Regions from separate parts of the Bacteroides sp. CAG:633 genome, predicted to be linked through region 1. Evidence: riboswitches for the same ligand, from Rfam matches in the RefSeq annotation. Region 1 holds a riboswitch; each other region holds the start of a gene.
What was found. Region 1 has a riboswitch for cobalamin ahead of nrdD (anaerobic ribonucleoside-triphosphate reductase). Riboswitches for the same ligand answer to the same signal wherever they lie in the genome.
Positions count from the first base shown of each region.

Region 2: linked by a shared signal. The riboswitch ahead of QVP67_RS05260 (tryptophanase) and the one ahead of nrdD (anaerobic ribonucleoside-triphosphate reductase) in region 1 are both predicted to bind cobalamin.
Region 3: linked by a shared signal. The riboswitch ahead of QVP67_RS14645 (TonB-dependent receptor plug domain-containing protein) and the one ahead of nrdD (anaerobic ribonucleoside-triphosphate reductase) in region 1 are both predicted to bind cobalamin.
Region 4: linked by a shared signal. The riboswitch ahead of QVP67_RS06400 (TonB-dependent receptor) and the one ahead of nrdD (anaerobic ribonucleoside-triphosphate reductase) in region 1 are both predicted to bind cobalamin.

Region 1 is NZ_FR883138.1:22,937-25,139, forward strand. It holds cobalamin riboswitch at 451-649, shown strand; gene nrdD (anaerobic ribonucleoside-triphosphate reductase) at 831-2,203, shown strand, end outside.
Region 2 is NZ_FR883036.1:32,067-34,269, forward strand. It holds gene QVP67_RS05260 (tryptophanase) at 1-910, opposite strand, end outside; cobalamin riboswitch at 1,197-1,396, opposite strand; gene QVP67_RS05265 (sensor histidine kinase) at 1,460-2,203, opposite strand, start outside.
Region 3 is NZ_FR883153.1:12,914-15,116, reverse strand. It holds gene QVP67_RS14650 (multidrug effflux MFS transporter) at 1-931, shown strand, start outside; cobalamin riboswitch at 1,050-1,258, shown strand; partial or broken gene QVP67_RS14645 (TonB-dependent receptor plug domain-containing protein) at 1,325-2,203, shown strand, end outside.
Region 4 is NZ_FR883048.1:9,773-11,975, reverse strand. It holds gene QVP67_RS06405 (2-oxoacid:ferredoxin oxidoreductase subunit beta) at 1-274, shown strand, start outside; cobalamin riboswitch at 552-757, shown strand; gene QVP67_RS06400 (TonB-dependent receptor) at 849-2,203, shown strand, end outside.

The sequences.
Region 1 (2,203 bases):
AAAGGGAGTGCCAACAGAAACAGCGATTTGTGGCATACTGTATTTTGTCTGTTAATGTCTGTTTATGCTCTGTTGGACGATGCGACTGTATGTTTGTTGGATAAAAATCCTTTTTGGTTGTTTCTTACAAGATAGGGGAATTGTTTGAAAACAGGCTTTTAGGCTCTTATCTGGGCAGAAATGTTTTCTTTTTATTTCCATACCGCGTGTTCCAGTGCCAGATATGCAGTTCGGGCATCGCTTTCAGAAATGTTAGCCTGTACTTACGTTTGTTAGCAATATTGCTGCAAAAATCGGGCAGACGGTTGGCTGACTGGAAGTGGGGATATTGTAGAATCTGTGCTACAATGTTGGGGAATAATTACCCATTTGGCGGTATCTTTCGCCTTGTTTCCCATCTTTCGGCTGAAAAAACTTCCGGTTTCTTTCTCTGCCTTTTTGTTTTTTCTGCTATATTTGCCGCGAATTGGTTTCATGCGGATATTCATCTTCGTGAATTAAAAGGGAATCGGGTGAAAGTCCCGAACAGTCCCGCTGCTGTGAAGCTCCATTCAACGTTCCGACAATTACTCTTGCCACTGGTCAACTGAACTGGGAAGGTGTCGGAGCGGGAGTCAGTCAGAAGACCTGCCATTTTCATCAAAGGCCGTTTTTACTCGTGGGATAGAAAAGCGGTGCGAAAATATTCAGTAATTAAACTTTTTGTGGGAAAGGCATACCTGAGGAAGAGGTGTGTCCGCAAAATGCCGGCTGTAGCCTTCGGGAAGCCATATTGTGTGCGAACAGTGGTTTATTGGCCGGACAAAACAGGAAAAACAATGAAAACAGTGATGGAAACCAGTGACTTTACAATTGTGAAGCGGGACGGATCGGCCGACCGCTTCTCGCTCGACAAGATAATGAATGCCATTATCAAGGCATTCCGTTCGGTGAACGAGCCTGTCAGCCTGAGTAATGTTTCGAAAATCATCAGCCGGCTCGACCTGTACGACGGCATCAAGGTGGAAGAAATCCAGAACTTAGTGGAGGAAGCCCTGATGCGCGAGGGACATTATCGGGTGGCAAAGTCGTTCATGCTCTACCGGCAGCGTCATGCGGAGGACCGCGAGGTGATGGACGAACTGAAGTTCTTGTCCGACTATTGCGAGGCAACCAATGCCGCTACCGGTTCGAAGTACGATGCCAACGCCAATGTGGAGCATAAAAACATCGCCACGCTGATTGGTGAACTGCCCAAGTCGAACTTCATCCGCCTGAATCGCCGGTTGCTGACCGACCGCATGAAGAAAATGTATGGCAAGGAACTGGCGGACCAGTACCTTGACCTGCTGACTCACCACTTTATATATAAGAATGACGAGACGAGTCTGGCCAATTATTGTGCTTCCATCACGATGTACCCCTGGCTGACGGGCGGTACGAAGTCGATAGGCGGCAATTCGACGGCACCCACCAACCTGAAGTCGTTCTGCGGAGGCTTTGTCAACATGGTGTTCATGGTTTCGAGCATGTTGAGCGGAGCTTGTGCCACGCCCGAGTTTCTGATGTATCTCAACTATTTCATCGGGCTGGAGTACGGCCGCGAGTATTACAAGGAGCCGGAAAAGGTGGTGGACCTTTCGCTGAAGCAGCGTACGGTCGATAAAATCATTACCGATTGCTTCGAACAGATTGTCTATTCCATCAATCAGCCTACCGGAGCACGCAACTATCAGGCTGTCTTCTGGAACATTTCGTATTACGACCGTTACTATTTCGAAAGCCTGTTCGGCGACTTCTTTTTCCCCGACGGCAGCAAGCCCGACTGGGAGGGACTGAACTGGCTGCAAAAGCGGTTTATGAAGTGGTTCAACCGGGAACGTACCAAGACGGTGCTGACTTTTCCGGTCGAGACGGTGGCTCTGCTGAGCAAGGACGGCGATGTGCTGGACCAGGAGTGGGGCGATTTTACAGCCGAAATGTATGCCGAGGGGCATTCCTTCTTTACTTATATGAGTAGCAGTGCCGACTCACTGTCCAGCTGCTGCCGCTTGCGCAACGAGATACAGGACAACGGTTTCAGCTATACCTTGGGAGCGGGTGGCGTATCGACCGGTTCGAAGAGTGTGCTGACGGTGAATATCAACCGCTGTGTGCAGTATGCCGTCAATCACCAGCTCGACTACAAGACGTTTCTGACCGATGTCATCGACCTGTGCCACCG
Region 2 (2,203 bases), on a different contig from region 1:
TGGCCAGTGCGTTCATGTCGCGTCCGTTCATGCCTCCATAAGTCAGATAACCTTCGAACTGTACGCAGAAGCCTTTGGCGCCTTCGTACCAATCTTTCCGGTTGGTTGCGATGAAACCACCCATGTTGACAATGCCATCTTTTTTCGCACTCATGGTCATGCCGTCGGCCAGGCTGAACATTTCACGGGTAATTTGTTTGATGCTCTTGTCTTGGTAGCCCTCTTCGCGTGTCTTGATGAAATAGGCGTTTTCGGCAAAACGGGCCGAGTCGAACAGAACGGGTTTGCCGTATTTGTCAGCTATGGCACGTACTTCACGCAGGTTCTGCATGGATACGGGTTGTCCTCCTGCCGTATTGTTGGTGATGGTGACGATGATGAAAGGAATCCGGTCGGCGTGTTCCTGCAAGGCTTTCTCCAGTTTGGCAGGATCGACGTTTCCCTTGAAAGGAACTTCAAGTTGTGTTTGCTTAGCCTCGTCGACAGTACAGTCCAGTGCGAAAGCTTTGCGTCCTTCAATGTGTCCTTTGGTCGTATCAAAGTGTGAGTTGCCAGGCACGATGTCTCCTTCATGCACCAGATAGGAGAAGAGTACGTTTTCGGCGGCTCGTCCCTGATGGGTGGGGATGATGTATTCGAATCCGGTCAGTCTGGTAATGGTATCTTTAAGTTTAAAGAACGATGAAGCACCTGCGTAACTTTCATCGCCCAGCATCATTCCGGCCCATTGGCGGTCGCTCATGGCGCCTGTACCCGAGTCGGTGATCAGGTCGATGTAGACTTGTTCAGATTTCAGTTGAAATACATTGTAATGGGCTTCTTTCAGCCATTGTTCACGTTCTTGTCGGGTGCTTTTGCGGATGGGTTCTACCATCTTTATTTTCCAGGATTCGGCAAAGGGTAATTCCATAGTTGATTAGTTTTTCTTTTTTTGAGGGTTTGACATTTGGTTAACGGAATAAGTCTATGACTTATTGCTCAGGAGTCGAAGATAGTGATTTTTCTTCTATAAAGCAAGAAGTTCGTTTCCCTTTGTAAAAAAACAAATGTCCGGGCGAAATCACTTCGACCGGACATTCTCAATAAACTTGGCAGAGTTCATTTACCTTTTTACTTTCTTTGAATCAGTTGAAATGATTTGGACAGGAAATAGTTGTCCGGTTCATCAAACTCAACGCTTTTTCCTCGAAAGCAATGATAAAGTGTGTTGCATGGCAGGTCTTCTGACTTGTTTCTGTGGCAGACGCCTTCCCGGACGTATCCAGTGGCTTAAGAGGTATGTGCCTGTCACACTTCACGAAACTTACAGCAGCGGGACTGTTCAGGATTCTCACCTGATTCCCTTTTAATTGCTTTCCCGAAAGAGGATTGCAAACCAATGCAGCGCAAAGATAAGAAAAAGCCGGGGATTTACAAGGGAAATCTCCGGCAAATTAGTACATGTTACGAAGGTAATATTTTATTTTTCCCTGGCCAGTGTGAATACGAACTCCAGTCCTCCTCCTTGCCTGTTTTTGGCCGAGATGGTTCCTCCGTGTATCAGAACGGCGTTTTTCACAATGGCCAGTCCGAGGCCGGTTCCGCCCAGCTTGCGCGAACGGCCTTTGTCTACCCGGTAGAAGCGTTCGAACAGGCGGTTCAGGTGCTCAGGAGCTACGCCTACCCCTGTATCTGCAAAGCTGAAATAATAGAAGTTCTCGTCTTCGCGGAAACAGCCGATGTGTATATATATGTTGGTACCAGCGTAGGCGATGGCGTTGTCCATCAGATTCCGGAAAATGGAGTAGAGCAGCGAATAGTTGCCTTTCAGCTGTATTTTGGGTTGCAGCGAGTTGACTACTGTAATATGTTTTTCTTCCAGTTCCAAAGCTACTTCGTTGACGATGTTTCCAACCAGCAGGCTGATGTCTACCTTTTCCATATCGATCATGTTGGCTGCTTCGTCCATACGTGTCAACACGGAGATGTCGCGTAGCAGTCGGCTCAGGCGGTTGCTTTGGGCATAGCAGCGCTCCAGGAAAGTCTGCATCTTTTCGCGTGGGATGCTGTCGTTGCTGACGATGGTTTCCAAATAGCCCTGTATACTGCTTACCGGGGTTTTCAGTTCGTGAGCTATATTTTGGGTCAGTTGCCTCTTCAGTCTGATTTGCTCTTCTTCCTGGGTTATGTCGTTAATCGAGATTTCGAAGCTACGGTCTTGGAA
Region 3 (2,203 bases), on a different contig from region 1:
GTTTTCGCAGAGCATAGAGCAGTTTGTGGCGTTCCGTCTGTTACAGGGCATAGCCGGTGCGGGTGGTATCGTCATATCGCGTTCGGTGGCAACGGACAAATATTCCGGACGCGAACTTGCCAAAATGTTGGCTGTAATTGGGGCCATTAACGGAGTGGCGCCGGTGGCGGCTCCGATTGTGGGTGGCCTGCTGACCGATGTGATAGGATGGCAGGGCATCTTCTGGATTCTGTTCGGGCTGGGACTGGTGTTATTGGCCTGCTGCTTACGTTTTAAGGAATCGTTGCCGCGTGAAAACCGTTCGGCTGAAAAATGGAGTGATACGTTCCGCAGTTTTGGAGTCGTGTTGCGCGACAGGCGTTACGTGTGCTATGTACTTCAGATGGCTTTCGCACAGGGAGTGCTGTTTGCCAACATCGCCTCGTCGCCTTTCATCGTGCAGCAGCATTATGGCTTTTCGGCATTTGCGTTCAGCTTGTGTTTCGGAGTCAATGCGCTTGCGATAGGTGTTGCGGCTGCCTTGTCGGTCAAGTTTCGCCGTTCGGAGACCAGTACACTGGTTGGCTGTTGCGGAATGGTAGTGGCAGCCGTGTTACAGTGCGGGGCGTTAATGTCGGCGTGCAGCTTTTGGGTATACGAGGCTCTGATGCTGGTTCTGCTGTTCAGCATGGGGATGACGTTTACTTCGAGCACAGCTTTGGCCATGGAGAGTCAGCGCGAGAATTCGGGCACGGCATCGGCTCTTTTAGGTGCGGTATGTTTTGCGGCGGGAGGCATTGTTTCGCCATTGGTGGGCATCGGTAATATCCTTTCGTCCACGGGAGTGGTATTTGTGGTTTGTGCCTGCTGTTCGCTGCTGTGTATGCTGGTGGCTTTGGGGCGCCGGGGCACACGGCTGTATTTTGCTTTCAGCACGATACGAAAGCAATAAAACGTAACCTGCGCCACGGTGGCCAACAGCGTTTCAGCAAACCACTTCCGACAGAACGCTGTTTGTTGGTATTCAATACTTTTTTTGTGTTTTTGATTGCGGATATTCAAATAAATTCCTACATTTGCCGCTGTTTTGTTCCGTAATCTCCGTTCGGAGATGTGGATGAAAAGGGAATCGGGTGTGAATCCCGGACAGTCCCGCTGCTGTGTGTTTCAAGAGGAATGTATCATACTCGGATGCCACTGTTTTTCTGATAATAAAGAGAATGGGAAGGCGATACATTAGGAAACGAGTCAGAAGACCTGCAAAACAAAGTCGAAAAATTGTCTGTTCGAGGAAAGCAGTCAGTGCACACAAGAATAATGAAATAAAAGATTCTGCCGTTTGTTTATGAAGATGCGATTGGGCTGTATCGTATTGTGCTGCATGATGACCTGCCGGATGGTGGCACAGGAAGTGCAGGAAGATACGATTGCCGGCAAGGTGCATCAGATAGAGAAAGTGACGGTGACTGCCCGTAGGATGCCCAACAAGGTGACATCGGCTGTGCCTGTGCAGACCATGTCGAAGCAGGACATCAGCCAGCTTGGCATACAGAATGTGGCGGATGCCGTACGCCGTTTTGCCGGTGCCGACGTAAAGGATTACGGTGGTATAGGCGGACTGAAGACAGTCTCTATCCGCAACATGGGTGCAGCCCATACGGCTGTCAGCTACGACGGTGTGGCAGTCAGCAACTGCCAGGCAGGGCAGATAGACATCGGACGTTTTTCGCTGGACAATGTGTCGATGCTTTCTCTTTCCATCGGTCAGAGCGAAGACCTGTTGCAGTCGGCCCGTCTGTATGCGTCGGCCGGCGTACTGAACATCGAAACGGAAAAACCTCACTTCGAAGGAAATCGTACTTCTGCTTTTCTGGCACGTGTCAGGGGCGGCTCGTTCGGATATGTAGCGCCCTCTGTCAGATGGTGGCAGAAACTGGGGGAGCGTACACGCCTCTCGGTAGATGCCGGTTATATGCGTGCCGACGGCAATTATCCGTTTACGCTGGTGAACGGGAAGTACGTGACGAAAGAGAAACGAAACAACTCGGAAGTGGAGTCGTGGCAGGGCGAAGCGACGCTGTATCATACGTTCAAAGACGGAGGGGAGTTGGATGTGAAAGGATATTATTACTATTCAGCCCGCGAACTACCGGGAGGGGTAACCCTTTATAACCCGATTTCGGATGAAAAATTATGGGATGAGAACTTCTTTACACAAGCGCGT
Region 4 (2,203 bases), on a different contig from region 1:
CTTCGGTCTGAAGGTAGTGAAGCTGGGCGAAAACGGCATCACGGAGAAAGACATCCTGGTGCACGACGCACACTGCATGGACAACACCCTGCAGCTGAAGCTGGCGCTGATGGAAGGTCCCGACTTTCCTATCGCACTCGGCGTGATCCGCGACGTGGAAGCTCCTACCTACGAAGAAGCCGTACACCAGCAGATCGAAGAGGTTTCGGCCAAGAAGAAGTATCACAACTTCGAAGAATTGCTGCTGACTAACGATACATGGGAAGTGAAGTAAGCCTATTGGCTTCTTCGCCCTCGTTACAACTATAACAGACGTGTCGGGATTCGGCACAGATGAGACTAGTTTCTCCGGATAAGGGGTTGCACAATCACCCCGATCTCTCTTATTTATCCGTTGCAAATGGTAAATCTGTGATGAATCCCGACACTTTTTTCTTTTTCCTTCATCTTCGCCTCTCCACTCACCTTTCACTATCTTTAGATAAGAAAGGATGCGGCTCGCCAATACAAAAATAAGCGAGCTTCTTTTTTGTATTGCTCTCACCTTTCACTATCTTTGCCCCCGAATTGGTTCCGTCTTGTCCAACCGGACGAGCGGATTAAAAGGGAATCGGGTGAAAGTCCCGAACAGTCCCGCTGCTGTGAAGCTCCAGTTTCAACTTATCGGAAAAGACTTTTATGCCACTGATGTTACATACATTGGGAAGGTTCCGGTAAGGGAGTCAGTCAGAAGACCTGCCATCATTCATGTTTGGTCGACCTCCAGGGTTAGGGAGGCCAATACGAACAAGTAAAAACAACAATTCAGAAAACTAAAAGACATGGTCAGATGTACTTTTCGACCTGTCATGCTTGTCTGTGCCTTAATAGGAAGCACTATATCCCTATACGCACAAAGCAAGTTAGACAGTTTGCAGCGTTTGGACGAGGTCGTCATCACGGCACGTTCCATTCAAAAGGAAGTCATACCCGTACAGCAACTTCAGGGCGAACAGCTACAACGGCTCGCCTCGCACAGTGTGGCCGATGCATTGCGCTACTTTTCGGGTATACAGATCAAGGACTACGGCGGTGTAGGCGGCCTGAAGACCGTAAACATACGCAGCATGGGCACCAATCATGTCGGCGTATTCTACGACGGCATCGAACTGGGCAATGCACAGAACGGAACAGTGGACCTGGGACGCTTCTCGCTGGACAACATGGAGAGTGTCACCTTGTACAACGGGCAGAAAAGCGCCATCTTCCAACCAGCCAAGGACTTCGGATCGGCAGGTTCCATCTATTTGCAATCGCGGACACCGAAGTTCGATGACAACGAGACCCATCGGGTGAAAGCCACTTTCAAGACCGGCTCTTTCGGTACCGTCAATCCGGCCTTGCTTTGGGAGCAGAAAGTGAGTGAAAAAGTCAATATGTCGCTTAGCGGCGAATACATGTACACCACCGGTCGCTATAAATTCACCTACCGCGTGGAAGAAGGCTACGACACCACAGCTGTCCGGCGCAATGGCGACGTCAATGCTCTACGACTGGAGAACGGTTGGTTTGGCAAGCTACCGCAAGGGCAGTGGAAGGCCAAGGCCTACTTCTACCGCTCCGAACGGGGCTATCCAGGTGCCGTGGTGCGCAACAAGTTCTCGCACGAAGATCGTCAGTGGGATACCAACGTATTTGTACAAGGCTCGCTCCGCAAGGACTTCTCCGAACGCTACAGCCTGATGCTGAACGCCAAGTATGCCTACGACTACCTGCACTACCTGGCCGATCCGCGACAGGACGAGGCCCTGATGTACATCAACAACCACTACCGTCAACAGGAAGCCTACGTATCGCTGGCGCAGCGTTATACACTGCTGCCGTCGTGGGACGTCAGTCTGTCGGCCGACTATCAGTTCAACCTGTTGAATGCCGACCTGAAAGACTTTGTCTACCCGCGCCGCCATACAGTGCTGGCTGCTGCCGCTACTTCCTTGCACCTGGGACGGGTGAAGATGCAGGCCAGTATTCTGGCTACCTTCGTCCACGACAACGTGGCCTCGGACACAACCGCTGCTGCCAATAAGATGGAATGGACGCCCACAGCCATTGCCTCGTGGCAGCCTTTCAGGCAGCACGACCTGCACCTGCGTGCTTTCTACAAGCGCATCTTCCGCATGCCGACGCTGAACGACCTGTATTACACCTTTATAGGCAACATCAA